3 regions of the Nitratireductor thuwali genome follow, and region 1 is predicted to be linked to each of the others. Evidence: predicted binding sites of a transcription regulator. Region 1 holds the regulator's gene; each other region holds the start of a gene.
What was found. The regulator HrcA, encoded in region 1, represses chaperone genes, less so after heat shock. The targets are predictions, from matches to a motif close to GTTAGCACTCNCNNNNNGNGAGTGCTAAC.
Positions count from the first base shown of each region.

Region 2: groES (co-chaperone GroES) is a predicted target of HrcA. The motif match lies at 5,708-5,736, and genes of this name have one in related genera.
Region 3: NTH_RS00840 (co-chaperone GroES) is a predicted target of HrcA. The motif match lies at 6,831-6,859, and genes of this name have one in related genera.

Region 1 is NZ_CP030941.1:2,429,418-2,439,086, reverse strand. Features, by position in the region: gene NTH_RS11890 (MDR family oxidoreductase) at 31-1,020, shown strand; gene NTH_RS11885 (ATP-binding protein) at 1,103-3,343, shown strand; gene NTH_RS11880 (GNAT family N-acetyltransferase) at 3,497-4,336, shown strand; gene NTH_RS11875 (sulfate transporter family protein) at 4,303-5,040, opposite strand; gene NTH_RS11870 (adenosine kinase) at 5,204-6,196, shown strand; gene NTH_RS11865 (trimeric intracellular cation channel family protein) at 6,210-6,842, opposite strand; gene grpE (nucleotide exchange factor GrpE) at 7,051-7,698, opposite strand; gene NTH_RS11855 (putative quinol monooxygenase) at 7,810-8,106, opposite strand; gene hrcA (heat-inducible transcriptional repressor HrcA) at 8,133-9,203, opposite strand; gene rph (ribonuclease PH) at 9,426-9,669, shown strand, end outside.
Region 2 is NZ_CP030941.1:1,700,686-1,710,354, reverse strand. Features, by position in the region: gene NTH_RS08185 (ectoine synthase) at 1-391, opposite strand, end outside; gene ectB (diaminobutyrate--2-oxoglutarate transaminase) at 397-1,686, opposite strand; gene ectA (diaminobutyrate acetyltransferase) at 1,741-2,286, opposite strand; gene NTH_RS08170 (MarR family winged helix-turn-helix transcriptional regulator) at 2,476-2,952, shown strand; gene NTH_RS08165 (TIGR02302 family protein) at 3,138-5,678, shown strand; gene groES (co-chaperone GroES) at 5,871-6,185, shown strand; gene groL (chaperonin GroEL) at 6,231-7,859, shown strand; gene NTH_RS08150 (phytanoyl-CoA dioxygenase) at 7,984-8,769, opposite strand; gene NTH_RS08145 (response regulator) at 8,944-9,309, opposite strand; gene hpt (hypoxanthine phosphoribosyltransferase) at 9,368-9,669, opposite strand, start outside.
Region 3 is NZ_CP030941.1:173,916-183,584, forward strand. Features, by position in the region: gene NTH_RS00810 (TVP38/TMEM64 family protein) at 1-368, opposite strand, end outside; gene NTH_RS00815 (bifunctional sugar phosphate isomerase/epimerase/4-hydroxyphenylpyruvate dioxygenase family protein) at 494-2,386, opposite strand; gene NTH_RS00820 (tripartite tricarboxylate transporter permease) at 2,522-4,030, opposite strand; gene NTH_RS00825 (tripartite tricarboxylate transporter TctB family protein) at 4,031-4,525, opposite strand; gene NTH_RS00830 (tripartite tricarboxylate transporter substrate binding protein) at 4,595-5,590, opposite strand; gene NTH_RS00835 (LysR family transcriptional regulator) at 5,764-6,672, opposite strand; gene NTH_RS00840 (co-chaperone GroES) at 6,922-7,236, shown strand; gene groL (chaperonin GroEL) at 7,286-8,920, shown strand; gene NTH_RS00850 (hypothetical protein) at 9,046-9,243, shown strand; gene NTH_RS00855 (hypothetical protein) at 9,290-9,436, shown strand; TPP riboswitch at 9,589-9,669, shown strand, end outside.

The sequences.
Region 1 (9,669 bases):
GCTCAACAGTGCGCTTGCAGGGAGGTTTCCATGGCCGAAACATTCAGGGCCGTTCTCATCACGCGATCGGAGGAGCACGGGCAGTCGGTCGACTTCGTGGAACTGAGCGAGGACGACCTGATGGAGGGCGACGTGACGGTCGCCGTGGAGGCGACGACCGTCAACTACAAGGACGGGCTGGCCATCACCGGAAAGGCGCCCGTCGTGCGGCGGTTTCCGATGATCCCCGGCGTCGACCTCGCCGGCACGGTGACGCGCTCCAGCCATCCGCAATGGAAGGAAGGCGATCGGGTCATCCTCAACGGCTGGGGCGTCGGAGAAACGCATTACGGCGCCTATGCCGGCCGCGCCAGGGTGAGCGGCGACTGGCTGGTGCCGCTGCCCGCGGAGATGAGTCCCGCCGACGCCATGGCGATCGGCACCGCCGGCTATACGGCCATGCTCTGCGTGATGGCGCTGGAGCGCCACGGCATCGTGCCCGACCGAGGCCGGGTGGTGGTGACGGGAGCTGCCGGCGGGGTCGGCTCGGTGGCGGTCTCGCTGCTTGCCAACCTGGGATACGAGGTGGTTGCCTCGACCGGAAGACAGAGCGAAGCTTCCTACCTGAGGGAACTGGGCGCGGCCGAGATCATCGGCCGCGAGGAGCTTTCGGCCCCGGCCAGGCCACTTGGAAAGGAACGCTGGGCTGGGGGCGTCGACGCCGTCGGCAGCCATACGCTGGCCAATGTGCTGTCGATGACATCCTACGGCGGCGCGGTGGCCGCCTGCGGGCTTGCGCAGGGGATGGACCTGCCGGCGAGCGTCGCGCCCTTCATTCTGCGCGGGGTTTCGCTGCTGGGCATCGATTCGGTCATGGCGCCGAAGAGCCTGCGGCTCGAGGCCTGGGGACGGCTGGCGCGGGACCTGGACCGGAGCAAGATGGCGGCGCTTGCCTCGACCATTCCCTTCAGCCAGGTGGTGGAGGCGGCGGAGGACATCGTGGCGGGCCGCGTGCGCGGGCGCCTGGTCGTTGAAATGTAAGGCTTTCTCACCGAAACCGTTAAAATGCGACGGATCGGTCGAAAGCTTCTGAAAGCGTCGGCGTGCTTCATTATGCGCCATGATGCATCCGACGATCACAGAGGCGCTGAAAGATATCCGGTCCAGCCTGAAGGAGCGCCGGCCGCGGCGCCGCACGCAGCCACACAGCCGCGAACTGGCACTCTCCCTTTGCGTGCTCCTTACCGCCGGCCTCTCCCATCTCACGGGGGCGGCAGTGCTGGTGACGCTCATCCTGCTGGCCATCGGGCTGACCGCGGGAGGCGCGGCTTTTTTCACCCGACGCAAGGAGACTGCGGCACCTGCCCCGCTGCCCGCCGACGCAGACAAGGTGCAGCGGCTCGAAATGCTCGCCGACCGCATGTGGGAGATGCAGGAAAGCGAGCAGCGCTTCTACGGCCTGCTAGAGGCGCTGGGCGACCTCGTGGTGCACCGCGACCGCGACGGGCGCATTCTCTACGCCAACAGCGTGCTCGGCGATCTGATGGGGACCGATACGAGCGGCCTTTTCGGCAAGACGTTGAGCCAGCTCGGCATCGATGTCAGCGTCGTGCCGGAACAGGCCTTCCCGGAAGGCGAGCGCATCAGCTCGACGGATGTGGCGATCTACGCCAAGAGCGGGTTGCGCTGGTTCGCGTGGACCGAACTGTCCCTGCGCGACCGCAACAGCGGCAACGTCTCGCACTGGGCCATCGCCCGCGACATCACCGGACGCAAGCGGGCGGAGACGGCCCTGGTGAACGCGCGCGAGCGGGCGGAGATGGCAAGCCACGCCAAGTCCCGCTTCCTGGCGACCGTCAGCCACGAGATCCGCACGCCGATGAACGGCATCATGGGCATGGCGACGCTGCTTGCCGACACGCGCCTTTCTGCCGAGCAGCGCACCTATGTGGGCGCGATCTCGACGTCGGCGAGCGCGCTTCTGGCCATCATCGAAGACCTGCTGGACTATTCCAAGATCGAGGCGGGCAAGCTGGAGATCGAGCCGCAACGGGTGAGCGTGCGCGAGCTCGTGGAGAATATCGTCGAGCTCATGGCCTCGCGTGCCTTCGCCAAGAATATCGGCCTTGGATGCCATGTGGCGCCCGACGTGCCGGAGATGGTGATGGCCGATCCGGGCCGGCTTCGCCAGATTCTGCTCAACCTTCTGGGCAACGCCATCAAGTTCACCGAGGTCGGCGGCGTGCTCGTCGTGGTGTCGCTCGACAGGAACGAGAACGGGCCGGCGCTCTCCTTCACGGTGGAGGATACCGGGCCGGGACTTCAGAAGGATGCGCTGCAGCGCATTTTCGAGGAGTTCGAGCAGGCCGATACCAGCTCGACCCGCAAGCATGGCGGGGCCGGACTGGGGCTGGCGATCTCGCGGCGGCTGGTGGAGGCGATGCGGGGCACCATCTCGGTCGAGAGCGCGCCCGGCGAGGGCGCCGTCTTCACCGTCCGTCTGCCGCTGGAGGAGCTCGAGGAGATGCCATCCGACGACGGGCCGGCGCTGGCGGGATGGGAGGTCCTTATCGTGACGCCGCACCTGGTCGAGGCCGACGCGCTGTCGCAAAGCGTGCAGGCCTATGGCGGGCGGACCAGAGTGCTGCCGGACGTGCCCACCGCGAAAGCAGCACTGAAGAACGGAGAGGCGGCGTGCGACGCGATCCTGATCGATGCCTCCCTGGAGACCGACAATGGCGATGCGCTGGCGGGGCTGCGCCGCGCCGGCGCCCATAGCGCCCAGGCGCTGACGCTGATCGCGCCGACGGACCGCGGCAGGCTGGGCACCTTCCGCGCCCATGGATATTCCGGGTTCCTGGCCCGGCCGGCGCGCACGAGGACGTTGCTGCGGATGCTTCTCAACGCGCAGCAGGAGGCCGAGGCGGGCACGCATTCCGACAGCGAGGGCGCATTCCGGCTGGCGCTGCACGGACCCGGCCGCGAACAGCGCGTCCTGGTGGCCGAGGACAACGAGATCAACGCCATGCTGGCGCGCGTCACGCTGACAAAGGCCGGATATGCCGTCGAGGTGGTCTCGAACGGCCGCGCCGCCGTCGATGCGCTGACCCATGCCGACCGCGCCTTCGACCTGGTGCTGATGGATCTGCACATGCCGATCATGGACGGGCTGGACGCCATCGCCGCCGTGCGCCGCTACGAAGAAGAGGCAGGCATGCCCGCCATGCCCATTTTAGTGCTGACCGCAGACGGCCAGGAAAAGACACGGCATGGCGTGCTCGCCCATGGGGCAAGCGGCTTCGTCACAAAGCCGATCGACCCCGACAAGCTGCTTGCGGCTATCGAGCTCAACCTGGCGGCCTGACCGCTGCGAGCCGCCGGCCCGGTGGTAAGCCGACCATCTTCCTGTCATTGTTCTGTCGCAGCTTACCTCTATGTGACGCCTTGGAAACGTGGAGAATCAGTCGTGCAGCCAGTGACGCTGGAAGAAAACGCCTACCACGAGGGAGCGGCCGCATTGCCGCCGGCCAGTCAGCTAGCCGGCAATCTTTCCGGCGAGGCCGTGCTGGGCCGTATCGGGCCGCTGCTGGTGCGTCTGGCGCGCAGCAAGCAGGAAATCGCGGCCGCGCAATCCATCCGCTACAAGGTGTTCTACCAGGAAATGGGTGCGCGTCCGCCGGCGGCAGGCGCCCTGGAAGAGCGTGATGCGGACCGCTTCGACGCCATATGCGATCATCTCCTGGTCATCGACAGTTCGCTGCCGGGCGCCGAGCAGGACAGGATCGTCGGCACCTACCGCCTGTTGCCGCAGGAGGAGGCGGCCGCCGCGGGCGGCTTCTACTCCGAGGACGAATTCGAGCTGAAGGCGCTGGTTGCGCGCCATCCCGGCCGCCGTTTCCTGGAACTCGGCCGCTCCTGCGTGTTGCCGCCTTACCGTTCCAAGCGCACCATCGAGCTGTTGTGGCAGGGCATCTGGGCTTATTGCCGGCGCAAGAAGATCGACGTCATGACAGGCTGCGCCTCCTTTCCCGGCACCGTGCCGGCGATGCACGCCGAGGCGCTGTCCTTCCTCCATCATTTCTGCGCGGCGGAAGGAAGCTGGCAGGTTCGGGCCAATCCGGCACGCTACATGCCGATGGACCTCATGCCGGAGGAGGCGATCGTGGCCAGGCAGGCGCTGTTCGCCATGCCGCCGCTCATCAAGGGCTATCTGCGCCTTGGGGCGAAATTCGCCGACGGCTGCGTGATCGACCGCGAATTCGGCACCACCGATGTGCTGGTGGTGCTGCCGGTGGAGCAGATTTCCGACCGCTATATCAGCTATTACGGCGCCGAGGCCGAGCGCTTCGCCGGCTGAAGGGCCGGTGTCTGAGCCGAGACCATCTTGTGCAGATGCACCATCATGGCTGCGGCGAAGAGCGGCGTCAGAAGATTGAGAAACGGCACCGCCAGGAAGGCCGCGATGACCAGGCCGGCCAGAAAGACGGTCGAGCCGTGGCGGCGACGCAGAGCCTTGGCTTCGGCTTCCGGACGGTAGCGCATGGCGGCGAACTCGAAGAATTCGCGGCCGAGCAGATAGCCGTTGACGATGAAGAATGCGATCATGTTGACGCCGGGCACGAGCAGAAGCAGCAGCGCCAGCAGATTGCCCAGGATCACCACTCCCAGAAACTTGATCGACATGACGATGGCGGGCACGAGCGGCACCGGGCTGCCAGGCGGGTCGTCGGGGTAGCTGGTCGTTTCGACGGCCTCGGCCACATCGTCGAGGAACAGGCCGGCGATGATGGCGGTGATGGGCGCAATCAGAAGGGCAAGGCCGAGCGCCAGGCCGATGCCGGCGAAAAGCGCGCCGACGAGACCCAGCCAGCCGGCCCAGCCCGGCAGGTCCGGCATGAAGACGTTGAGGAGCGGCAGCAGGTAGAACTCGAAAAGCTCCCGCAGGCCGAACCACAGACCCGCGAGAACCAGAAGGGTAAGCCCGAGCGACTTCAAGAACGCGCCGCGGAAGGGGCGCGTGAAGAGCTGGCTTGCGGCGGCGCGCGCGGCGTCGAGGATCATCTTGGCGTTCGCCCTTCTTGTCCGGTGTCATCAGCGACATAGGTGGGCGGCGGCGCCAGCGCAATGGTTGCGGCGAAGCGCGCCTTCCATATTTGCCGGCGATGTTCTACATCGGCTTAAACCCGTTCCCGCCCATATAGACCATCGCTTTCCGGAGACCTTTATGAGCAAATTTGACGTGCTGTGCGTCGGCAATGCGATCGTGGACATCATCGCGCGATGCGACGAGGCCTTCCTGACGGAGAACGGCATCATCCGGGGTGCGATGAACCTGATCGACGTCGAGCGCTCGACGCTGCTCTACCAGCGCATGGGGCCGGCGATCGAAACCTCGGGCGGCAGCGCGGGCAACACGGCCGCGGGCGTCGCAAGCCTGGGCGGCAAGGCGGCATTCTTCGGCAAGGTCTGCAACGACCAACTCGGCGAAATCTATACGCATGACATCCGCGCCCAGGGCGTTGCCTTCGACACGCGGCCGCTGGAAGGTCATCCGCCGACCGCGCGTTCGATGATCTTCGTGACGCCGGACGGCGAGCGGTCCATGAACACCTATCTGGGCGCCTGCGTGGAGCTGGGCCCCGAGGATGTCGAGGAAGGAAAGGCGCAGGGCGCCAAGGTCAGCTATTTCGAGGGCTATCTGTGGGATCCGCCGCGCGCCAAGGAGGCGATCCGCCAGACCGCCGACATCACCCATGCCGCCGGCGGGGAAATGGCGATGTCGCTGTCCGATCCGTTCTGCGTCGACCGCTATCGCGACGAGTTCCTGGAGCTGATGCGGTCTGGCCGGGTCGACATCGTTTTCGCCAACCAGCACGAGCTGCTGGCGCTCTACCAGACTTCCTCCTTCAACGACGCGGTCGAGGCCATCCGCCAGGATTGCTCGGTCGCGGCCATCACCATGTCGGAAAAGGGCTCGCTGGTGGTGCGGGGCGAGGAAACGGCGCGGGTGGATGTCGTGCCAGTGGAGCAGGTCGTGGACACGACGGGCGCGGGCGACCTTTACGCGGCGGGCTTCCTGTTCGGCTATACGAATGGCCGCAGCCTCGCCGATTGCGGCAATCTCGGCTCGTTCGCCGCTGCCCAGGTCATCAAGCAGGTGGGACCGCGCCTGCAGTTCTCGCTCAAGGAAGCTGCCCAGCAGGCGGGCCTGCTGTAGGCCGGATACCCGCTCAGGGAATGTCTTCCGGCCGGCGGCCAGGACGCGGCTTGTAGCGCGGCACCGTCCAGCCGAAGCGCAAGGCGCCGCCGCGCACCAGGAAGGCGGCGGCGAAGGCCATCAGCGAGGCCGGAGCGAGCGTGAGGCCGGCAAGATCGGCCCCGGTGAAAACGGCGGCGCCGGTGAGCGCCGCGCTCACATAGATTTCGGGCCGGAGCAGGACCGAGGGCTCTCCCGCCAGGAGATCGCGGATGATGCCGCCGAAAGTGGCGGTCAATACGCCCGTGACCAGCGCCACGATGGGCGAGCCCGATGCCGCAAGCCCGACGGCGGCGCCCAGGACACCGTAGGCCGAAAGGCCCACCGCATCCAGCCAGAGCAGAAGACGGTAGCGCGATTCGACCAGATGGGCGGTGAAATAGACAAGGCCGCCGACGACGGCGCAGACCGCGACATAGGTGGGATTGACCACCCAGAAGACCGGCAGGCCCAACACCAGGTCACGCAGCGTGCCGCCGCCCGTGCCGGTGACACCGGCGAAGAACAGAAAACCGATGATGTCCAGCTGCTTGCGCGAGGCCGCCAGCGCGCCGGTGGCCGCAAAGACGGCCACGCCCGCATAGTCGAGAATCAGCAAGGGGTTCATCGGCGGCTCCGCGCGGCTACTCGGCCGCCAGGTCAGTTCAGCGTCTCACAGAACGCCGGGCTGATCCAACTATTGGGTCTTCCGCAATTGCGGACGGAGAACCGGCTCCACCTTCCTGGAATCGCCCTCGCGCGACAGCCTATCGGGCGGGAAAGGAAAGGCGAGGCGGGACACGCCCATGCAAGCCCTACCGCCGCCCATAACATTTTCAGCCCGATCCGCCCGACCGCTCGTCCGTTTCAGCCGCCTGCGCGTCCTTCGACGCGGCGCCTTCCCTGGGGCCGCCCTTGGCCACGCCGACCATGGCCGGGCGCAGGACGCGCTCGCCGATGACGTAGCCCGTCTGCACGACCTGAACGACGGTGTTGACCGGCACGTCCGGATTGGGAACCTCGAACATGGCCTGGTGGAAATTCGGGTCGAACTTCTCGCCCTTGGGATCGATGCGCTTGACGCCGTGGCGCTCCAGCGTCGATAGCATGGCGCGTTCGGTCATCTCGACGCCTTCGACCAGCGCCTTGAGTCCGGAATCCGCATTCTCCCGCGATTCGGCCGGCACCGCCTCCAGGGCACGCTGAAGGTTGTCGGAGACCTGCAGCATGTCGCGGGCGAAATTGGCGACGCCGTAGGCACGCGCATCGGCGACGTCGCGCTGCGTACGCTTGCGCAGATTATCCATCTCCGCGGCCAGCCGCAGCGCCTGCTCCTTCAGTTCCTCGTTCTCCCTGGCCAGACGCAGAAGAACATCTTCCTCCGAAACGCCTTCGCCCTCGGCTTCCACGTTCTCGGTCGGGACCTCTTCGTTCTCCGCCTCGGTATTGTTGAACGCGTCGTCGTCCTTGCGATGGGTGTTCATTGCCTGTCCGTCTTTTTCAAATCCAAAGTCGGGCCGGATATCGAGCTTTGCGGCTGGAAAATCAAGGGGTGCGTGCGCATGGCCTCACCCGCCGGCCCTAAACCTGCGGCCTTACCCGGCAAGGCCGGCGCCGCCCGCCGGCACGGTGCGGATCCGACTATCGAAGCCGGCGATGAGCGGCCGCGCCCGGGCGATCGCCGCCTGCACCTGCGGCAAGGAGAGGGAGGCCTTGTGGCTGTCCTCGCCGTCCCAGACCTCGGTGATCCAGATGGCGTCCTCCTCCCCTTCGTCCCGCGCCACGACGTAGCTGAGGCAGCCGGGCATGCCGCCCGTGGATTCAAGCAGGATGGCGATGAGCGCATCCCTTTGCCCGGGCTGGGCCCGCATCTTTCCAATCAGACCGAACATGTTTCCCTCTCCGTGCCGCAGCCGGTTTATCGCAACAGGCGGCCGACCAGCTGGGCCGTATAATCCACCATCGGCACGATGCGGGCATAGTTGAGCCGGGTCGGGCCGATGATGCCGAGCGCGCCGACGATGCGCGAATCCTGATCCCTGTAGGGCGCCACCACGAGCGATGAGCCCGACAGCGAGAAGAGCTTGTTCTCAGAGCCGATGAAAATGCGCACCCCGGGACCATCCTCGGCGAGCTCCAGAAGCTGGACGAGCGCCTCCTTGGTCTCCAGATCCTGGAACAGATGGCGAAGGAGCTCGATGTCGGCCTGGGCGGTGACGTTTTCAAGCAGGTTCGCCCGGCCGCGCACGATGAGCCTGGCGGGGGCGTCGCTGCCTGCCCCGGCCCAGACCGCCAGCCCCTGCTCGACCAGGGATTGGGACAGCGAATCAAGGGCGGCGCGCGTTTCTTCCTTCAACCGCGCCATCTCGGCCTTTGCCTCCGCAAGGGTCCGGCCCCTGATATGGGCATTGAGGAAGTTCGACGCCTCGACGAGCTGAGAGGCGGTGACGCCGGCCGGCAGGTCCAGCACCCGGTTTTCCACATCGCCATTCTGCGAGACGAGAACGGCCAGCGCCTTGCGCGGCTCGAGCTGGATGAACTCGATATGCTTGAGCGCCGCCTCGCTCTTGGTGGCCAACACGAGGCCGGCGCCGCGCGACAGGCCCGACAGCATCTGGCTCGCCTCGGTCAGCATATGTTCGAGCGACTGGCTCTTGCCGGCCGCCTTTATCTGCGCCTCGATCACCTGGCGTTCCTCCTCGGAGAGGTCGCCAATCTCCATGAAGGCGTCGACGAAGAAGCGCAGGCCCTGCTGGGTGGGCAGCCGCCCCGCCGAAACATGCGGCGCATAGATTAGCCCCAGATGCTCCAGATCGCTCATCACGTTGCGAATGGTGGCGGGGGAGAGCTGTTTCGGCAGCATGCGCGACAGATTGCGCGAGCCGAGCGGCTCTCCATCATGCAGATAAGTCTCGACGATCAGCCGAAAGATGTCGCGCGAACGGGCGTCGAGAGACTGAAGGTTCGGATCGGTCACGGGCTTGGTCATGGGTCAGGAACTCCTGACCTGCGAATATAAGCGTTGCCGCTCACATCACAACTGCGCTCAGGGCAATCGGGTGAACCCGACGGCCCTTGCAGATCGTCCTGTCTGCCCATTGCCCTCAAACAGGCGGGATGGCGCGGTTTTCCTTTGCGTCGGGGGAGACGGAAAGTTACAAGCCCAGCCACGATCAACCCTCGACCAATCCACTCAGGAGATGCCCGAACCATGCGACCATCCAAACGGCAGGCGGACGAGATGCGCGCCGTCAGCTTCGAGCGCGGCATATCCAAACATGCCGAAGGCTCCTGCCTCGTCAAATTCGGCGACACGCATGTGCTGTGCACGGCCAGCCTGGAAGAGAAGGTGCCGGGCTGGCTGCGCAATACGGGCAAGGGCTGGGTGACGGCCGAATACGGCATGCTGCCGCGCTCGACCGGAGACCGCATGCGGCGCGAGGCCGCGTCCGGCA
Region 2 (9,669 bases), 730 kb from region 1:
CCTCTTCGGCCTCGAGTGCGTAGGAGCCGTCCTCCTGGTGAACTTCATTGCCGCTGACGGGCGGGTTGAAAACACACGCCATGACCATCGGCTTGTCGTTTGCGCGCAGGATGTGCTTGTCGTTCTTGTCGAGCGCATACATCACGCCGGGGCGTATCTGGTGCACTTCGCCGGTCGTGCAATCCTCGATCGAGCCCGTTCCGTCGACGCAGTAGACGCTCTCGAGATGGTTCTTGTAGTGCATCGGCAGTTCGGCGTTGGCATGGATCGTCGTGATGTGGAACGAGAACCCCATCTTGTCGCCCTTCAGCAGAAGGCGGACGCTGTCCCAGCCATCGGAGAAGATATGGCGGTCGGTGTTCTTCGCTTCATTCAGGTCGCGTACGATCATGGCAATTACTCCGCTGCAATACTGGCCGAGCGGGAAATCTCGCCGACGGCCTCTTCAAGAATGTCCAGTCCCCGGGCAAAGGTTCCCTTGTCGATGTTGATGGGGCAAAGAATCTTCACCACCTCATCGTGCGCCCCGGAGGTCTCGATGATGAGGCCGGCCTTGAAACAGCGCGAGCAGATGTCGCTCGCCAGCGCACCGGAGCCCACGTCGATGCCCTGCATCATGCCGCGCCCCTTGAGACGCGCATCCGGCAGATGCGCAGCGATCTCCCTGAGGCGGGTGCCGAGGAAGCCGGCGCGCTCGCGCACGCTCTCCTGGAAACCCTCGTCGGCCCAGTATTTCTCCAGCGCCACGCGCGCGGTAACGAAAGCATGATTGTTGCCGCGGAAGGTGCCGTTGTGCTCGGCCGGGCCGAATATGTCGTACTCGGGACGTACCAGAAGCGTGGCGAGCGGCAGCCCAAAGCCGGAAAGGGACTTTGCCATGGTGATGATGTCCGGCGTGATGCCCATCTCCTCAAAGGAGAAGAACGAGCCCGTGCGGCCGCAGCCGGCCTGAATGTCGTCGACGATGAGCAGCGCGCCATGGGCGCGTGCGATCTGCTCGATGCGCCGCAGCCATTCGCGCGACGCCGCGTTCAGGCCGCCTTCGCCCTGCACCGTTTCAAGAATGATCGCCGCCGGCGGCTCAATGCCGCTGGACGGTTCAGCAAGCATGCGATTGAGGAAATCGGCGGTGTCGATGTCCTTGCCCATCGAGCCTTCGAAGGGCATCCGCGTGACGCCGGTCAGCGGCAGGCCGGCGCCGCCGCGGTGATAGCCGTTGCCGGTCGCGGCAAGCGCGCCCAGCGTGACGCCGTGAAAACCGTTGGTGAAGGAGACGACGTTGGTACGGCCCGTCACCTTGCGGGCAAGCTTCAAGGCGGCCTCAACGGCATTTGCGCCGGTGGGCCCCATGAACATCATGCGATGATCCATGCCGCGCGGCTCCAGGACGATGCGTTCGAAGGCTTCCAGAAAGGCCGCCTTGGCGCTGGTGTGCATGTCCAGGCCGTGGGTTACGCCGTCACTGGTGATGTAGTCGACCAGCGCCTTCTTCATATCGGGGTCGTTATGGCCGTAGTTCAGCGAAGAGCATCCGGCGAGGAAATCGATATATTCGCGGCCGTCCGCGCCCTTCATCATGGCGCCGCTGGCGCTTTCGAACACGATGGGAAAGCTGCGGCAATAACTGCGCGCCGCGGATTCGCGGCGCTCGAAAATAGTCTTATCGTCCGTTTTTACGGTCGTCATGTCTTATCCTTCGGGTTTTTCAGTTCGCTGGACGCGCGTTGAGCCGGCTGCCGATCAGGCGGCGCTGCGGGCGGCTTCGGGCAGCGATATCGTCACCATGTGCTCGGTGGCGTGCGCGCCGTCGAAATGGGCGTCCTTGCGGAAATAGGCTTCGTCTGTCAAACGCGCGCCCTGGCTGCGGGCGAAAGAGCGGAACAGCGCCCAGCTCGCGTCATTGTCGGAGGTGATCGTGGTCTTGACCGTCTCGACCTCGCCGCAGACGTCGCGTTCGAGCAGGGATTTGAGCATGCGCTTGGCGACGCCCTGACCCTGGGCGGATTCATCCACCGCGACTTGCCAGACAAACAGGGTGCTGCTGTCGTCGGGCAGGAGGTAAGCCGAGATCCATCCGACGATCTCTCCATCGGAGCGCCGCTCGGCCACCACGCAGGTGTCGCCGAAATGGTCGCATTGCAGCAGATTGCAGTAGAGGGAATTTTCGTCGAGCGGTTCACATGCACGTATCAGGCGCCAAACCGAGGAACCGTCTTCTTTTTCAGGCGTGCGGAAGATGATTTCATCGGATCGTTTTCGAACAAGTTTCAGATCGCTGCTGGGCATGGCTCTCCTCTTTCGTCAGGCTGGATATTACGATTACCGAACCATATTTCAACCGCAGCAGCATCGATTTGTTCAGAACTGTGCTAAATCGGCCCCCGATGAGCCGAGATTGCCGAATGATTTCATTCGCTAATCAAAATAAAATTTTTCTGCTACCAAGGTGATGTAATCGTTGCTCAAGGCCCGCCTATGGAAAACCGCACCCAGACCAGCCTTATCGCGCTACGCAGGATCCTCCGCGCGACCGAGTTGAACGCGCGTACGCTTGCCCGCGAAACGGGGCTGACCACGCCGCAGCTCATCGTGCTCGAGATCGTGGCAGCGGCCGGCAGGGCGACGCCGAAGGACATCGCGGGCAAGGCCGGCGTAGGCCAGGCGACCGCGACGTCGCTTGTGGACAAGCTGGTGGCGCGGGGCCTGGTCCAGCGTACCCGCGGCGAGCGCGACCGGCGCATCGTGTGGGTTTCGGCGACGGAGGCCGGTCAGGAGCTGCTCAAGGCCGCCCCCGACCCTTTGCAGCGAACGTTCTCCAACCAGTTCGAGAAGCTGCCCGATTGGGAGCAGGCGATGATCGTCGCCGCGCTGGAAAAGGTTGGCTTCATGCTCAACGCCAGGGCGATCGATGCATCTCCGCTTCTCGATGTCGGGGCGGTGGACCGGAAATAGGCGTCGCACGACGGCCAGACGGATGCGAAGGGCGGGTCGGCCGCCAAATTCGGCTCCTTGCCTCGCCTTTGCCGTGTTTAATGCTATCCTAATAGGGCGTGGCGCGCCGAGCGACGCAGTCTGGAAGGACGATGAGCGAACCGCAAACCACGAAGCAAGGGCCGCCCGGACAGGAATCGGGCGGCATGGCAGCCAGTCTGCTAGGGCGGCTGGCGCGGACGCGCGCCGGCGTCAGAACGGCAATGGTCGTGGAGCGGGCATGGCCGGTCGTCCTTCCGCTCATCCTTGTGGCCAGCCTGTTTTTCAGCCTGTCCTGGTTCGGCCTGTTCCAGATCATGCCGGGCTGGATGCGCTGGGCAGTTCTCTGTGCGCTAGGCCTCGGCATGCTCGCATCCCTGATCGGGCTGCGCGGCCTGCGTTTCCCGGTCGCGCTGGAAGTCGACCGCCGCATCGAGCAGATCAACCGGCTCGAACATGCTCCGGTCGCCACGCAGACCGACCGGCTGGCCGCCGGAGATGGCGGTCCGTTTGCCGCGGCGCTTTGGCGGGAACACCAGAAGCGGATGGCGGGGCGGCTGTCGCGCGTTCACGGCGATCTGCCGCGGACGTCGGTGCCCGAGCGCGATCCCTGGGGGTTGCGGGCGGTGGCAGCGCTGCTTTTCGTCACCGCTTTCGCCTATTCGCTCGGGCCCTATGGCGGCCGCATCGGCGACGCGTTTCAGCCGCGCCCAACGGCCGAGGCGACGCCTGCGCGCATCGACGCCTGGGTCACGCCGCCGCCTTATACGGGTCGCGCGCCGATTTTCCTGACGGCGGAAGCTAATCTGGAGCAGCAGGCCTTCTCCGTTCCGCAGAACAGCGCAATTGCCGTGCGAGTCAGCGGCGGCTCGGGCGAAGAGACCCTGTCGATCGACGACGGCCGGGAGGCGGTGCGCGACATTGAGCCGGAGGCTGGGGAAGGCGACGGCGCGATGCGGCGTTTTTCGACGCTGCTGGCCAGCGACGGAATAGTCACGCTCACCGGCGGGGGGCCGGCCCTGCGGCAGTGGCAGTTCACCATCATTCCCGATGAGGCGCCGCAGATCCGTTTCTCCCAGGAGCCCAAGCGCGCTGTGAATGGCGCGCTGGAGCTGAATTATGAAATCGAGGACGACTACGGCGCGGTGGAAGCGCAGGCGCATTTTTCGCTGGCGGAAGAACGGCCGGATGCCCGTCCGCTTTTCGACGCGCCGGAAGTGGCCTTGAGGCTGCCCCGCAGCAATGCGGAAAACGGCGCCGCCAAGAGTTCTGCTGATCTGACCGAGCATCCATGGGCAGGCGCGGCGACGCGGTTGCACCTGACCGTCGCCGATGCGGCGGGGCAGACCGGACGCAGCGAAGAAGAGACGTTTGTACTGCCGCAGCGGCCGTTCACCAATCCCTTGGCCAAGGCGCTGATCGAACAGCGGCGCCTGCTGGCGCTCGATGGCAATCAGCAGGACAGGGTGGGAGCGCTCATGGATGCTCTCCTTTTGTGGCCCGAGGAGACCTTCGAGGAGCCTTCCCACTTCCTGCTCATCTCCACCGTACGCTCTAAGCTCGCGCAGGCAGGCAGCGACGACGCCCTGCGGCAGGTCGTGGGCGACCTGTGGGAGATCGCGCTGATCATCGAGGATGGCGACCTGACGGCAGCCGAGCGCCGGCTGCGGCAGGCGCAGGAAGCGCTCCGGCAAGCGCTGGAGGAAGGTGCCAGCGACGAGGAGATCGCCGGCCTTGTAGATGAACTGCGCCAGGCCATGCAGGAATTCCTGCGTGAGTTTGCCGAGCGCGCGATGCAGAATCAGGATTTTGCGCAGGGCGAGAACGGTCAGACGATGCGCGAGAGCGATCTCCAGCGCATGCTCGACCAGATCGAGGATCTGGCAAGGTCAGGCGCGCGCGATCAGGCGCAGGATCTTCTTTCGCAGCTCGAGAACATGATGAACAATCTTCAGGCTGGCCGTCCGCAGCAGGGGCAGGGCGGGCAGCAGTCGGAGATGCGCCAGCAGATGGACCAGCTCGGCGAACTGATGCGCCGGCAGCAGGAACTGATGAACGAGACCTTCCGCATGGACCAGCAACAGCGCGGCCAGCAGGGGCAACAGGGCGAGCAAGGGCAGCAGGGCGAGGGCCAGCAGCAGGGGCGGGGCCAGATGCCTGGGCAAGGCCAGGGCCAGCAGGGGCAAGGGCAGGGCCAGCCGATGACGCCCGAGGATCTGGCCGAGGCGCTGCGCGGCCTGCAAGGACAGCAGGGTGCGCTGCAGGGGGACCTGCAAAGCCTGCTTGACGGGCTTGAAGGGCTTGGCATCGAGCCAGGCGAGGGCTTCGGCGAGGCGGGCGAAGCCATGGGCGAAGCCGAAGGCGCGCTCGGCGAGGGCCGTGGCGAACGGGCGGTGGGCGAGCAAGGGCGGGCGCTGGAAGCCTTGCGCCGCGGCGCCCAGGATATGATGAACCAGATGCAGCAGGCCATGCAGGGCCAGCAGGGCGAAGGCCAGCAGGGGATGCGTCAGGGCAGTAACGGCCGCGACCCGCTCGGCCGGCCCCAGTCGACCACGGGGCCTGATTTCGGAGATTCGGTCGAGGTGCCCGACGAGATCGATACCCAGCGCGCGCGGGAAATCCTCGAGGCGATCCGCCGGCGCCTCGGCGACGCGCTGAGCCCGGAGTTGGAAAAGCAATATCTGGAACGGCTGCTGGACATGCGATAGCGCCTTGTCCGCGCGCGCTTAGTAATTTTTTTGGCACTCTCAAGAGGGGAGTGCCAATTTTTCTTCTTCGGCCTCTTGAACGTCGGAAAATCCGCTCCCAAATCTTTGCCGCGCGGTGCCATGACGGGCCGCGTACCGCGCTTGCTTCAGCGCGGGAGGTGCTTCTTTCGTTGTTTGTCCCAGGAGGAAAACATGAAGTTCCGTCCCTTGCATGACCGTCTTCTCGTTCGCCGGATCGAAGCCGAAGAGAAGACCGCCGGAGGGGTCATCATTCCTGATACCGCCAAGGAAAAGCCGCAGGAAGGCGAGGTTCTCGCCGTCGGCTCCGGTGCGCGCGGCGAAAACGGCGAACTGGTGCCGCTGGAAGTCAAGGTCGGCGACCGCATCCTGTTCGGCAAGTGGTCCGGCACCGAAATCCGGCTTGAGGGCGAGGATCTCCTGATCATGAAGGAGAGCGATGTCCTTGGCATCCTCGATGCCGAAAACGCGGTCAGGAAGGCCGCCTGAGGGGGCCTTGAGGATCAATGATGCTGCCTGGAAAGGAGTGTTGAAATGGCTGCAAAAGACGTGAAATTCCATACCGACGCGCGTGAGCGCATGCTGCGCGGCGTCGATATCCTTGCCAATGCCGTGAAGGTGACGCTCGGCCCCAAGGGCCGCAACGTCGTTCTCGACAAATCGTTCGGCGCGCCGCGCATCACCAAGGACGGCGTCACCGTCGCCAAGGAAATCGAGCTCGAGGACAAGTTCGAGAACATGGGCGCCCAGATGGTGCGCGAAGTGGCCTCGAAGACCAGCGACATCGCCGGCGACGGCACCACGACGGCTACCGTTCTGGCCCAGTCGATCGTTCAGGAAGGGGCCAAGGCCGTTGCCGCCGGCATGAACCCGATGGACCTGAAGCGCGGCATCGACAGGGCAGTAGACGCGGTCGTCCAGGAGCTCAAGAAAAATGCCCGGAAGATCACCCAGAACGGTGAAATCGCGCAGGTCGGCACGATCTCGGCCAATGGTGATAAGGAAATCGGCCGTTTCCTTGCCGAAGCGATGGAAAAGGTCGGCAACGAAGGCGTGATCACGGTCGAAGAGGCCAAGACCGCCGAGACCGAGCTGGAAGTCGTCGAAGGCATGCAGTTCGACCGCGGCTACCTCTCCCCCTATTTCATCACCAATCAGGATAAGATGCGGGTAGAGCTGGAAGAGCCCTATGTGCTCATCCACGAGAAGAAGCTGTCCAACCTGCAGGCCATGCTGCCGGTGCTGGAGGCGGTGGTGCAGTCGGGCAAGCCGCTGCTGATCATCGCAGAGGACGTCGAGGGCGAGGCGCTGGCCACACTCGTCGTCAACAAGCTGCGCGGCGGCCTGAAGGTGGCTGCGGTGAAGGCGCCGGGCTTCGGCGACCGCCGCAAGGCCATGCTGCAGGACATCGCCATCCTGACGGGCGGTACGGCCATCTCGGAGGATCTCGGCATCAAGCTCGAGAACGTGACGCTCGATATGCTGGGCCGCGCGAAGAAGGTGGAGATCGACAAGGACAACACGACCATTGTCGACGGTGCGGGCTCCAAAGCGGAGATCGAGGCGCGTATCGCCCAGATCAAGGCGCAGATCGAGGAGACCACCTCCGACTATGATCGCGAGAAGCTGCAGGAGCGCCTTGCCAAGCTCGCCGGCGGCGTTGCCGTCATCCGCGTCGGCGGATCGACGGAAGTCGAGGTGAAGGAGCGCAAGGACCGCGTTGACGATGCCATGCATGCCACGCGGGCGGCGGTCGAGGAAGGCATCCTGCCGGGCGGCGGCGTGGCGCTGCTGCGCGCGGCAAAGGCGCTCGACAATGTTGACTTCGACAACAACGACCAGAAAGTCGGCATCAACATCGTACGCAGGGCCATTGAGGCGCCGGTTCGCCAGATCGCAGAGAATGCGGGCGCGGAAGGCTCGATCATCGTCGGCAAGCTGCGCGAGAAGGATGATTTCGGCTATGGCTGGAATGCGCAGACCGGCGAGTATGGCGATCTTTACGCCATGGGCGTCATCGATCCGGTGAAGGTGGTCCGGACCGCGCTGCAGGACGCAGCGTCTGTCGCCGGCCTGCTGATCACCACCGAGGCCATGGTCGCCGACCGGCCGAAGAAGGAAGCGGCTCCGCAGGTGCCAGCGGGCGCCGGCATGGACTTCTAGGCCTGGCAGCCTGAACAGGAAGCGGCGGAGCGGGGATACCCGCTCCGCCGATTTTGTTTGGCCGTGAGGCTGACGGAGATTACCCGGCCTCCGTGTCGGCTCGAGATGTCATGCCGGGGCGGCGCTACAATCCGCACGCCTGGCGGATGGCGATCTGAACCGGCGATGGCGGCAGGGCCGGATCGAACTCGCCCCACGGCATCAGCGGCGGCTGCGCCATGAATCGCGGCTGCTTCCCTCGGTGCTGCTGCGCGGCATGGACAAGGAACGGATGGCACAGATAGACGGTGCCAGCCGGGCCGACGGCCAGTTCGATCGGGCAATCTTCCGTCGAGCTATAGCCGTCGGCGGAGAGCTGCCTGAGCGTCGCGCCTGCCTCGCCATACGGCAGCAACTCGCGGGCGATGACGGCATGCGACCCCTTCCGGATCTTCGTGGGCGCGTCATTCAGGTCGACATCGGAGAACAGGAAGAGCATTAACAATGCGCGTCCGCTGCTCTTCACATTGATGCGCCATTCCATGAAATCGGCACTGCCGTCGCCGAAGCTCATATCCACGTGCCAGCCGTCGTCGGCAGGGGATTCCGCCGAGGGAAAGCGGATCGGAAAGGTTCCGAGGCCTTTGGGCGCGAGCCAGCGGCCCTCACCGGCGAGTTGGTCGTAGGCCTTGTGCAGGCACGGGGTGTTGGCGGCCTCGATGAAAGGCGCCGAAGCCTTAAAGCCTACCCGGACGACCGGCTTGATCCAGTTCCCAGGTTCGTCCGGCGAAAGGCCAATATCTGCCCACAGCTCGTCCCTGCATTGTTTGGCAAGTGCGGCGCTGAAGGCGTTCTCGATTTTGACGAAGCCGTCGTCGATGAAATTACGGACCTGACGGGGCGTCAGGCCTACATGCTCTGTTTTGGGCATTGCACATTCTCCGTCCGGCCACCGCTCGGCGGAGCCGTATTGATCTGATCGGCGCGCATGCGCCGGAATGACGTGGGCCGATCAGAACAGGGGGAAGAATGTGGACATGAACGTCATGGCCGAACTTTATACCGGGTTGGGCGCGGAAGACAAGATGCCTGAAGGGCGAGCGTTTTACGCCGCCAGCGCCTCGCCCACGCGGTCGCGGATTTCGGCCAGCGTGAAGGGCTTGTTGACGACGCCCCGGACCGTGCCTTCAAGTTCGGCCGCGCGTTCGCGCTGTTCGGCGTAGCCGGTCATCAGCAGCAGGCGCAGGCCCGGGAAGGCGGACGCGGCTTCGCGCGCCATCTCGATACCGTCCATGGCCGGCATCCTGATATCGGACAGGACGAGGTCGAACGCGCCGGCCTCCTGCTTGATCTTGTCCAGGCCCTCCATGCCATCCTCGGCTGTCTCGACCATGTGGCCGGCGGCCGCCAGGGCGCGGGCGGTGAAGGAGCGTACGGAAACGTCGTCTTCGACGATGAGAAGCTTAGCCATGGTCCGATCATCGCAAACAGAGGTTACGGATCGCTGAACGCGCGAGCGCCGGATTGGTTCAGGCATCGTCCTTGACGACGCCGACAAAAGGCAGTTCGCGGAATGCGTGGCCCACATCCATTCCGTAGCCGACGACGAAATAGTCGGGGCATTCGAAGCCCACGAAATCTGCGTGGAGATCGGCCTGGCGGCGCGAATGCTTGTCCAAGAGAACGGCGATGGAGACCGAGCGGGCGCCGCGCGATAGCATCAGCTCGCGGGTGAATTTCAACGTCTTGCCCGATTCCAGTATGTCGTCGATCAGCAGGATGTCGCGACCTCGAACGTCATTGTCGATATCGCGCAGCACCTTGATCTCCC
Region 3 (9,669 bases), 2.3 Mb from region 1:
TCATAACCGAAGATCCGGGCGATCCAGAAGGCGGCGATGGCCCCTGCCACTGCGCCCGCCACGACGTAGATCGTGCCCAGCACGGGCCCGTAGACGGCGCCGGCCACCATCGCGATGGGGCCGCTGGGGATCGGACTCAGGACGATTGCCCCGGCGACCATCACGATGACCGCCAGCGGTCCCCACATGCCGAACCGCCGGACCTGCCCCCGCAGCGCCTGCTCGTCGCCGAGAATCTCCAGCGCGCCGGACCGCCAGAGCCACCAGTACAGCCCTGCCAATGCGAGAACGATTGCGATCCCGATCGCGATCTTGAGCCACGGCGATCCGTCCCGGCGATCCTGCGCCGGTGGTCTCTGCCCGTTCATCCGCTATCGGCGCCCTGGCCGCATGCCGGTCCTCGCCTGGTTCCTGCCGGTGAGACACAGTCCACGTTCCTTATGCGCTCGTGGAGCTTCTGAATATAGCTGCCCGGCAAGCAGATGTCCTGACCCTAGACCTTCGGCATTCCCTCAGGCCGCATGCGGCGCTTTTGTGCGGCAATGCGGAATGGCGCGTTGGGGCCGCCATAGCCGTTGTAGCCGCCGCGGCGCTCGACGATCTCGAAAAAGAAGCCCTCGCCGAATGTCGGGCTGTAGATCTGGAAATATTCGCCCGCGCCGTCCCGATCGTAGAGAATATTCTCCGCGCGCAACCGGTCGGCCAGATGCGGCTCGAGCCCGAAGCGCGCCTCGAGATCGTCATAGTAGTTGCGGGAGATCTCCAGCGGCTCAAGACCGCTCTGCCTCAGCGCGGCGGCGGTCGCGAAGATGTCGCTCGTGGCGAAGGCCAGATGCTGAATGCCCGACCCGAAGCTCTCGGCGATGAAATGGCCGGCCAGCGTGCGCCGGTTCTCCGCCCCGTTCAGCGTCAGCCTCAGCGTGCCGTCCTCATTTGCAACTGCTTGGCTGCGCACAAGACCCGCCGAATCGACGATGTCGACCATCGGTTTCTTTTCGGTGCGGAAAATGGACGTGTAGAAGAGAACCCAGCTCAGCATCTCCTCGTAAGCGACCGTCTGGGCAACATGGTCGACTGCCGTAAGCCCGACCGCCATGCCGTCAGGTTCCACCCCGACCGGATCGAACTCGATCTCCCAAATCTTGCCGAGGTTCGATTGGCCGTCGATGAAATAGATGATGCCGCCGCCGACCCCGCGGATGGCCGGGACGGTGAGCTCTCCGGGTCCCGGCGCTTGTTCGAATGTCTCCGCGCCCAGTGCCCGCGCCCGCGCGACCGTGGGCCCGACATCGTCGACCTTCAGGCCGAGCGCATAGGCCGATGTGCCGTGGACGAGATAGGCGGAACGTGCGAAGCCTTCCCTCTCGGTGTTGATAACGAGATTGATGCCGCCTTGCCTGAACAGCGCCACCTTCTTCGACTTATGGCGGCCGGCCTCGCGAAAGCCCATCGCCTTCAGCAGAACGGCAAGCTGAGCGGCCCCTTCCTCGTCCGCGGTGAATTCCACGAACTCCACGCCGTGCGCCGCGATCCGGTCCGGCATGTCGGGCACGCTGACGGCGATGCCTGGCTCGCGGCGCTTCACCCGGTCCATCAGATAGATCAGCGAGCGATGGCCGTCGACGGCCACCGTCTTCGGCGAGCCGCCGCGGAACTGGTCGTTGAATATCTCGAGCGACAGCATGCCCGAGTAGCCGGTCGCGGCCACTGCGCGCATGAAGGCGGTCACCGGCAGGTCGCCCTCGCCCGGCATGTTGCGGAAATGCCGGCTCCAGTACAGCAGGTCCATCTCGATTTTCGGCGCGTCGGCGAGTTGGACCATGAATATCTTGTCGCCGGGAATGGAGCGGATCGTGTCGGGGTCGATCTGGCGGGCAAGCGTGTGGAAGGAATCGAGGATCAACCCGATGCTGGGATGATCGGCGCGGCGCACGATCTCCCACGCGTCGCGGTGGTCGCTGACATGCTTGCCCCAGGCGAGCGCCTCGAAACCGACGCGCAGGCCGCGCTTGGCCGCCCGTTCCCCCAGCTCGCGGAAATCGGCTGCCGCACGGTCGATGCCGCCGAGCGCCAGTGGCGAGACGTTGGAACAGACGAGCATCAGGTCCGTGCCGAGTTGGGCCATCAGGTCGAACTTGCGCTCCGCCCGGTCGAAGGTGCGGCTGCGCTGCGGCTCCGGCATGCCCTCGAAATCGCGGAAGGGCTGGAAGAGCGTGATCTCCAGCCCCTGGTCGCGCACCATTTTGCCGACGTCGGCGGGTGAACCGTCGAAGGCGAGAAAATCGTTCTCGAATATTTCGACCCCGTCGAAACCGGCGGCCGCGATGGCTGCAAGCTTCTCCCGCAGATCTCCGCTGATCGATACCGTCGCGATGGAAGTCTTCATCTGGTCATGTGCTCCGGTGCTGCGTCGTCTGCCGCCGTGGCCCCGGCGGCGCATCTGCAAGGCGCGCTGTCGCCCGCTCTTGTTCCGGCAATATGCCCCTGCCGCCCGGCCGGACTGCCCGCAGGTTTCGGCTTCTCAGGCATTTTGATGCCGCAGGCGAGAGCGGGCGAAACGCCACAGCGGCGTTTGCGACACCAGCATCGTGAGAAATGCGACGGTCAGGACCAGCGAGATCGGATGCGACAGGAAATCCCAGAGGAAGGTTCCCACGTCGCCGCGCGCGCCGATCATCGCCCTGCGGTAGTTCGCATCCATCATCGGCCCGAGGATTACGCCCAGAATGACGGGCCCCACGGGAAAGCCGTAGGTTTTCATGAAATACCCGACGACGCCGAAGAGCAGCATCCAGTAGATGTCGACCGGGTTGTTCTGGATTGCATAGGTGCCGACCGCCGACAGGACGATGATCAGCGGGATAAGGATGGCCTTCGGGCATTCCACGATCTTGGTGAACACCTTGATGCCGGTCAGGCCGAATACCAGCAGGAACAGATTGGCGAGCGTCAGGCTCCCCACCATGAACCAGAACAGATGGGGCGTTTCCGTCAGAAGCAGCGGTCCGGGCTTGAGCCCGTGGATGAACAGCGCTCCTATGATGACGGCTGTCACGGCGTCGCCGGGGATTCCGAGCGTCAGCATTGGGATGAAAGCGCCGCCCACGGCCGCGTTGTTCGCCGTCTCCGGCGCCACCAGGCCCTCCTTGGCGCCTTCGCCGAACGGTACCTTTGGGTTCTTCGTCGTCCGCTTGGCATGGTCGTAGGCGAGCAGGGCCGCGATATCGCCCCCGGTGCCCGGCAGGGCGCCGATGATCGTGCCGATGCCGGAGGCCCGAATCGCCAGCCAGAAATACCGCTTGATGTCGGAGAAGCGCGGCACGATCCGGTCGATCTTCTGCTTGATTGCCGGCACGTCGAGCGTGTGAAGCTGGACCAGCGCCTCGGCGACGCCGAAGAAGCCGATCATCGCGGCGACATAGGGGATGCCGCCCATGAGCGTGATCGTGCCGAAAGTGAAGCGGCCTTCCGCCGTCATCGGGTCGAGCCCGACCATGCCGATAAGGACGCCAAGGGCGCCGGCGAACACCCCCTTTGCGAAGCTCTCGCCGGAGAGGGTTCCCACCAGAAGAATGCCGATCAGGCCGAGCAGCAGGTAGTCGCGCGACTGGAACTTGAGGGCGAAGCTGGAGATCGCCGGGGCTATGGTGGCCAGCGCCAATATGCCGACAAATCCGCCGAACACCGACATCACCGTCGTCAGGCCGATCGCTTCGCCGGCCTCGCCGCGTTTGGCCATGGGATAGCCTTCGAGCGCCGTGGCGATGGCGCTCGGCGCGCCGGGTATGTTGAGCAGGATGGCGGTGCGCGATCCGCCATAGACCCCGCCGACGAAGACCCCGGCAATCAGTGCCAGCGCGTCGTTGACCGGCCATTTGAAGGTGAAGGAGATCAGGATCGAGGCGGCCATCGTCACCGAAAGGCCGGGTATGGCCCCCACATAGATGCCGGCCAGCGTCCCCGCCGCCGTCAGGAACAGCAGCCAGGGGTCGAGCCATACGATCGCGAAATTTCCGAGCGCCTCGGGCATTCAGATCAGTCCCCCGAAAAGCGAGCCCTGGGGCAGCACGACCTGGAACACCGTCCGGAAGACGAAATGGATTCCGCCCAGCGCGCCGATCGTAAGGGCGGCGGTCACGAGCAGGTTCTTGCGCCAGAGATACTGAAAGGCGGCGAAGAGGAACAGCCCGGAACCGACGACGAAACCGAGCGCTGGTAGCAGCACCAGGTAGACGAGGACAAGCCCGATCACGATGACGTGGCGCACGGGCATCACCTCGCGCAGGAAGCGCACCGGAGCGGCCGCGCCGCCGGCGCGAGGTCCATGCCGGCGGATTGCATCTGCAAGGATGAAAAGGCCCGCCATCACCATCGTGCCGGCTGCAAGCAGGGGAAAGACGCCCGGCGTGGCCAGGCCGCTGAACCCCGAAATCCCGTAGGCCTGCCAGAAAGCGGCAAGGCCGAAGATCGTAACGAGCAGCGCGAAGATTGCTTCTCCGGGCCTGAGGTCAGGTTTGGGTGGCATGGATTCTTCCTCCGGAGCATCCGAGGCTGCCGGTCCGGGGGCTTCCCGCGGACCGGCAGCGGGATCGGATCACGGCCGCGGAATGCCGAGCGTCTCGGGATTGACCTTGGCGGCGCCCGTGTCCTGCAGCGCCCAGACGGTCACCTGTTGCCATTTCTTCAGGAACGCCTCGGCTTCCGCGCCGGAGATGTTCATGACGATGTTGCCGCGATTGGCCATCAGCGTGGTGAATTCCTCGCTGGTTGCGGCGGTCTTGAAGGCCTCTTCCAGCTTGGCCTTCACGTCGTCGGGCGTGTCCTTCCTCACGAAGACGCCGTAGAACGGGCCCCAGGGCAGGAACTTCGCCATGTCCGGCACGGCATCCGTGATCGCCGGCACGTCGGGCAAGGTGTCGACGGGCGCCGTATCCACCACCGCCAGCGCCCGCATCTTGCCGGCTTTGATGTTTTCGGCAGCGGCCGAGATGCCCGAAGGCATGAAGTCCACTTCCCCGCCGAGCATGGCCGTCAGTCCCGGGCCTTCGCCGTCGAACGGGATAGCGGTCACCTCGAATTCGACCGCGTTCTTGATCAGCGCGCTGATCGTGCTCGGCAGGCCCCCGGGGCCTGTAGAGCCCATCTTCACCTGGCCCGGATTGGCCTTGATGTCGGCCAGCAGCTCTTCCATCGTCTGGTACTTGGATTCCTCCGGCACCACGATGACGGCAACGCCGCGGCCCAGGATGTTGACCGGATAGAAGCTCGAATAGTCGAGGCTCGACACACCCAGCACCGGATGGAGCTGCGGGTTCTCGGCGCCGTAGAGGAACGTATAGCCGTCGGCGGGCGCCGCGTTCACATAGGCCGTCGAGATCGCGCCGGCGCCGCCGGATTTGTTGAGCACGACGATCGACGTGCCGAGCGCCTGCTCTGCCGCGGGGTTGACCGCGCGCGCGACCGTGTCGGTAGCGCCGCCCGCGCCCCACATCACCACGCCCAGAAGCTCGCGCTCCGGAAATTCCTGCGCGGCCGAGATGGCAGTCATCATCAATAGGGCAGATGTTGCCCGGATCATCTTGCGAATCATGTTTCCTCCCTTGGCGGCACCATCTGCCGCACCCACCGGCATATAATACGGAGGGGACCTTGTCAGGCATCCATCAAGGTGCAGATGCGGCCCCTCCAAGCCCAGCCAGGGCAGGATGACGGCGTTGCGAAGATAACGCAATTACCAATTATTCGACGAGCCATAACCTGACGCTATAGTTTGGCGCCCCGCGCGGTGGTCTCTTCCATGATATGGCGCAACTTGTCGATCAGGGTTTCGGCGAAGCTGGACAACGCCACGTCGCTGCGTCGGGCAATGTAGGTCTGGAATTCTGTCGGCCCGGCGATTGGCACGACCGCGATGTCGGACCGGGCGATGTCGGCGACCGTGAACGTGTCGACGACGGCCACCCCCAGATCCTCCTTGATCAGGGCAAGCACCGTGGTGCCGAACCGGGCGCGAATGGCGATGTCGTAGTCGAGATCCTCGCGCGCAAAGATACTCGCCATGATCCCGCCATACGGATCGTTGGGATCGATTCCGATCAGCGGACAACTGGCGATCTCGGCCGGTGTGACCACCTCCCGCGCGGCAAGGGGATGGTTCGGCGCGACGATGACCACCAGGTGGCCCCTGGCCAGCGGTTCGAACAGAATGGAGGGATGATCGAAGCGGTAGCTCATCGCGACGAACTCGCCTCGTCCCAGCATCAGGTAGTCGATGGCGTCCTCGATCTTGAGAATGTCGATGTCGATGCGGATGTCCGGATAGCGCCGCTTGATGGCGGCGATCGCCCGCGGGACCATCACATTGGCAATGCTCGGCACGGAGCCGAAGGAAAGTTCCACCCCGCGCCCGCGCTCGAGCTGCCTGATGGTGAATTGCAGGTCCTCGATCTTCTTGTGCACCTCCTGCAACTGCTCGAAGACGTGGACCGCTTCCGGCGACGGCACATAGCGGCCGCCCTTTCGGATGAAGAGCTTGATCCCGAGCAGATCTTCAAGGTGCTTCATCGACCGGCTGACGCCGGGCTGGGCGACGTTGAGCAGCCGCGCCGCCCCGGCGATGCTGCCGGCAACCATGACCGCACGGACGACTTCAATCTGGCGTAGCGTCAGCATGTCCCGACCTCTTTTCCTGGCAGGAGTTGCCCGATGTGCAGCGTCGCCAGGCTGCCCCTCGGCACGGGCAGAAGCGCCACCGGCCAGCGCGGCGCATATTGAGGGCACAAGGCGCCGCGGCACAAGCTGAAGATGGCAGCCGGCCCGGCCGATTTATTTCTGGCACTCCTATCATTCGACTGCCAAATCCTCTATATGACAGACGTGGCCCCTACATGCTCCCATACGCGGCCGCAGAAAGAACACTCCATGAAATTCCGGCCCCTCCACGACCGCGTCGTCCTTCGGCGCGCCGAAGGCAATGACAAATCCAAAGGCGGGATCATCATTCCCGACAATGCAAGGGAAAAGCCACAGGAAGGCAAAGTGGTCGCCGTCGGCCCGGGGCTCCGCGACGAAGGCGGCAAGCTCGTCCCGCTCGATGTGAAGGCGGGCGATGCGGTTCTCTTCGGCAAATGGTCCGGCACCGAGATCAAGATCGGCGGCGACGACCTGCTGATCATGAAGGAATCCGACATCATGGGCATCGTCGAGCCCACGGCTGCAGCCGAAAAGGCCGCCTGACCGGGCGATTTCCTACACTCAGTTTCAAGAACGAACGGATCGAAATCTTATGTCTTCCAAGGAAATCAAATTCGGTGCCGACGCGCGCGACCGCATGCTGCGCGGCGTCGAGCTCCTCAACAACGCAGTCAAGGTGACGCTCGGCCCCAAGGGCCGCAATGTCTTGATCAACAAGGCCTATGGCGCGCCGCGCATCACCAAGGACGGCGTCACCGTCGCCAAGGAGATCGAGCTTGACGACAAGTTCGAGAACATGGGCGCCCAGATGGTGCGCGAAGTGGCCTCCAAGACCAACGACCTCGCCGGCGACGGCACCACCACTGCGACTGTGCTCGCCGCCTCCATCTTTCGCGAAGGCACCAGGCTGGTGGCCGCCGGCATGAACCCGATGGACCTGAAGCGCGGCATCGATCTTGCGGTCGCAGCCGTGGTCAAGGACATCGAGGCCCGCGCCAGCAAAGTCAAATCCTCCGGCGAGATCGCGCAGGTCGGCACCATCGCCGCCAATGGCGATGCCACGGTAGGCGAGATGATCGCCAAGGCGATGGAAAAGGTCGGCAATGAGGGCGTGATCACGGTCGAAGAGGCCAAGACCGCCGAGACCGAGCTGGAAGTCGTCGAAGGCATGCAGTTCGACCGCGGCTACCTGTCGCCCTATTTCGTCACCAATGCGGAGAAGATGCGCGCCGAGCTCGAGGACGTCTACATCCTCATTCACGAGAAGAAGCTCGGCAATCTGCAGGCGATGCTGCCGATCCTCGAAGCCGTCGTCCAGACGGGCAAGCCGCTGCTGATCATCTCCGAAGACGTCGAAGGCGAAGCGCTCGCAACGCTCGTCGTCAACAAGCTGCGCGGGGGGCTGAAGGTCGCCGCCGTCAAGGCGCCTGGCTTCGGCGACCGCCGCAAGGCCATGCTCGAGGACATCGCCGTGCTGACGGCCGGCCAGATGGTTTCCGAGGATCTCGGCATCAAGCTCGAGAACGTCACGCTCGACATGCTGGGCCGGGCCAAGCGCGTTCTGATCGAGAAGGACACGACGACGATCGTGGATGGCGCCGGCGGAAAGGCCGACATCTCGGCACGTATCCAGCAGATCAAGGGTCAGATCGAGGAAACCACCTCGGACTACGACAAGGAAAAGCTGCAGGAGCGGCTTGCCAAGCTGGCCGGCGGCGTTGCCGTCATCCGCGTCGGCGGCGCGACCGAGACCGAGGTCAAGGAAAAGAAGGACCGCATCGACGACGCGCTGAACGCCACCCGCGCGGCGGTCGAGGAAGGCATCGTGCCTGGCGGCGGCGTTGCGCTGTTGCGCGCCAAGGCAGCTCTGGCGGGCCTTGCGGGGGCGAACGCCGACATGACCGCCGGCATCTCGATCGTCCTGCGGGCGCTCGAAGCGCCGATCCGGCAGATATCCGCCAATGCCGGCGTCGAAGGCTCCATCGTCGTCGGCAAGCTCCTGGAAGCGAAGGATCCCAATATGGGCTTCAACGCGCAGACGGAACTTTACGTCGACATGATCAAGGCAGGCATCGTCGATCCGGCAAAGGTCGTCCGCACGGCCCTGCAGGATGCGGGCTCCATCGCCGCGCTGCTGGTCACCACGGAGGCGATGGTCGCCGATATGCCGCAGAAGGACGCGCCCGCGGTCTCGGGCGCCGGCGGTATGGGCGGCATGGGCTACTGAAAACGGTCGCAAGTCCCGCCGGAAACGGCGGGACTCGGACAAATTTGACCGCCGCGGGACAATCAGCGGCCGCTGGGGCCAGGTGCCCCGCAAACCGCCCTGCGGCGGAGGATAAGGTGACAATCATGATGACCCATCGTTTTGCCGTCGGCCAGCTCGTCCGTATGAACGGAGGCTTTGGCGCCTTGCCTGCCGCGGCCGAGACCTATCGCATCACGGCGACCCTGCCGCCGGCGCGCGAAAACTCGCCCCAATACCGCATTCGCAACGAAACCGAACGTTACGAACGCATGACCACAGAAGACAATCTCGAAGAAATATAAGGTCGCCGCCAGCCCCTGGGGCTGCCCCTCTCAAAGGAAATAGAAAATGGCCAAAGGACAAAAACGCAGCAGCCGCGAGATCAGAAAACCGAAGCAGGACAAGGCCGCGCCAAAGGTGGCGGCATTGGCCGGTTCGCAGGTCAAGCAGGCTAGCAGCAGCAACGTCTCCTTCGGGAAAGCCAAGAAGACCTGAGAACGTGCTCCACGCCTTCCTCGCCGCCGGCATGACCAAACCGGCGTCGAAACTGCCGCCACGACCATAGGGGCGGACATTGCCGCGGACACGTTTTGCCCGCGGCAATTCTTATCCGGCCTTGACACGGACGTGCGCCGGGGCCCATCCTCACATTTCACCAGGGGGGTCCCGACAAGGGGCTGAGATACTGCTGGCGCGAATGCAGCGCAGTGACCCGTTGAACCTGATCC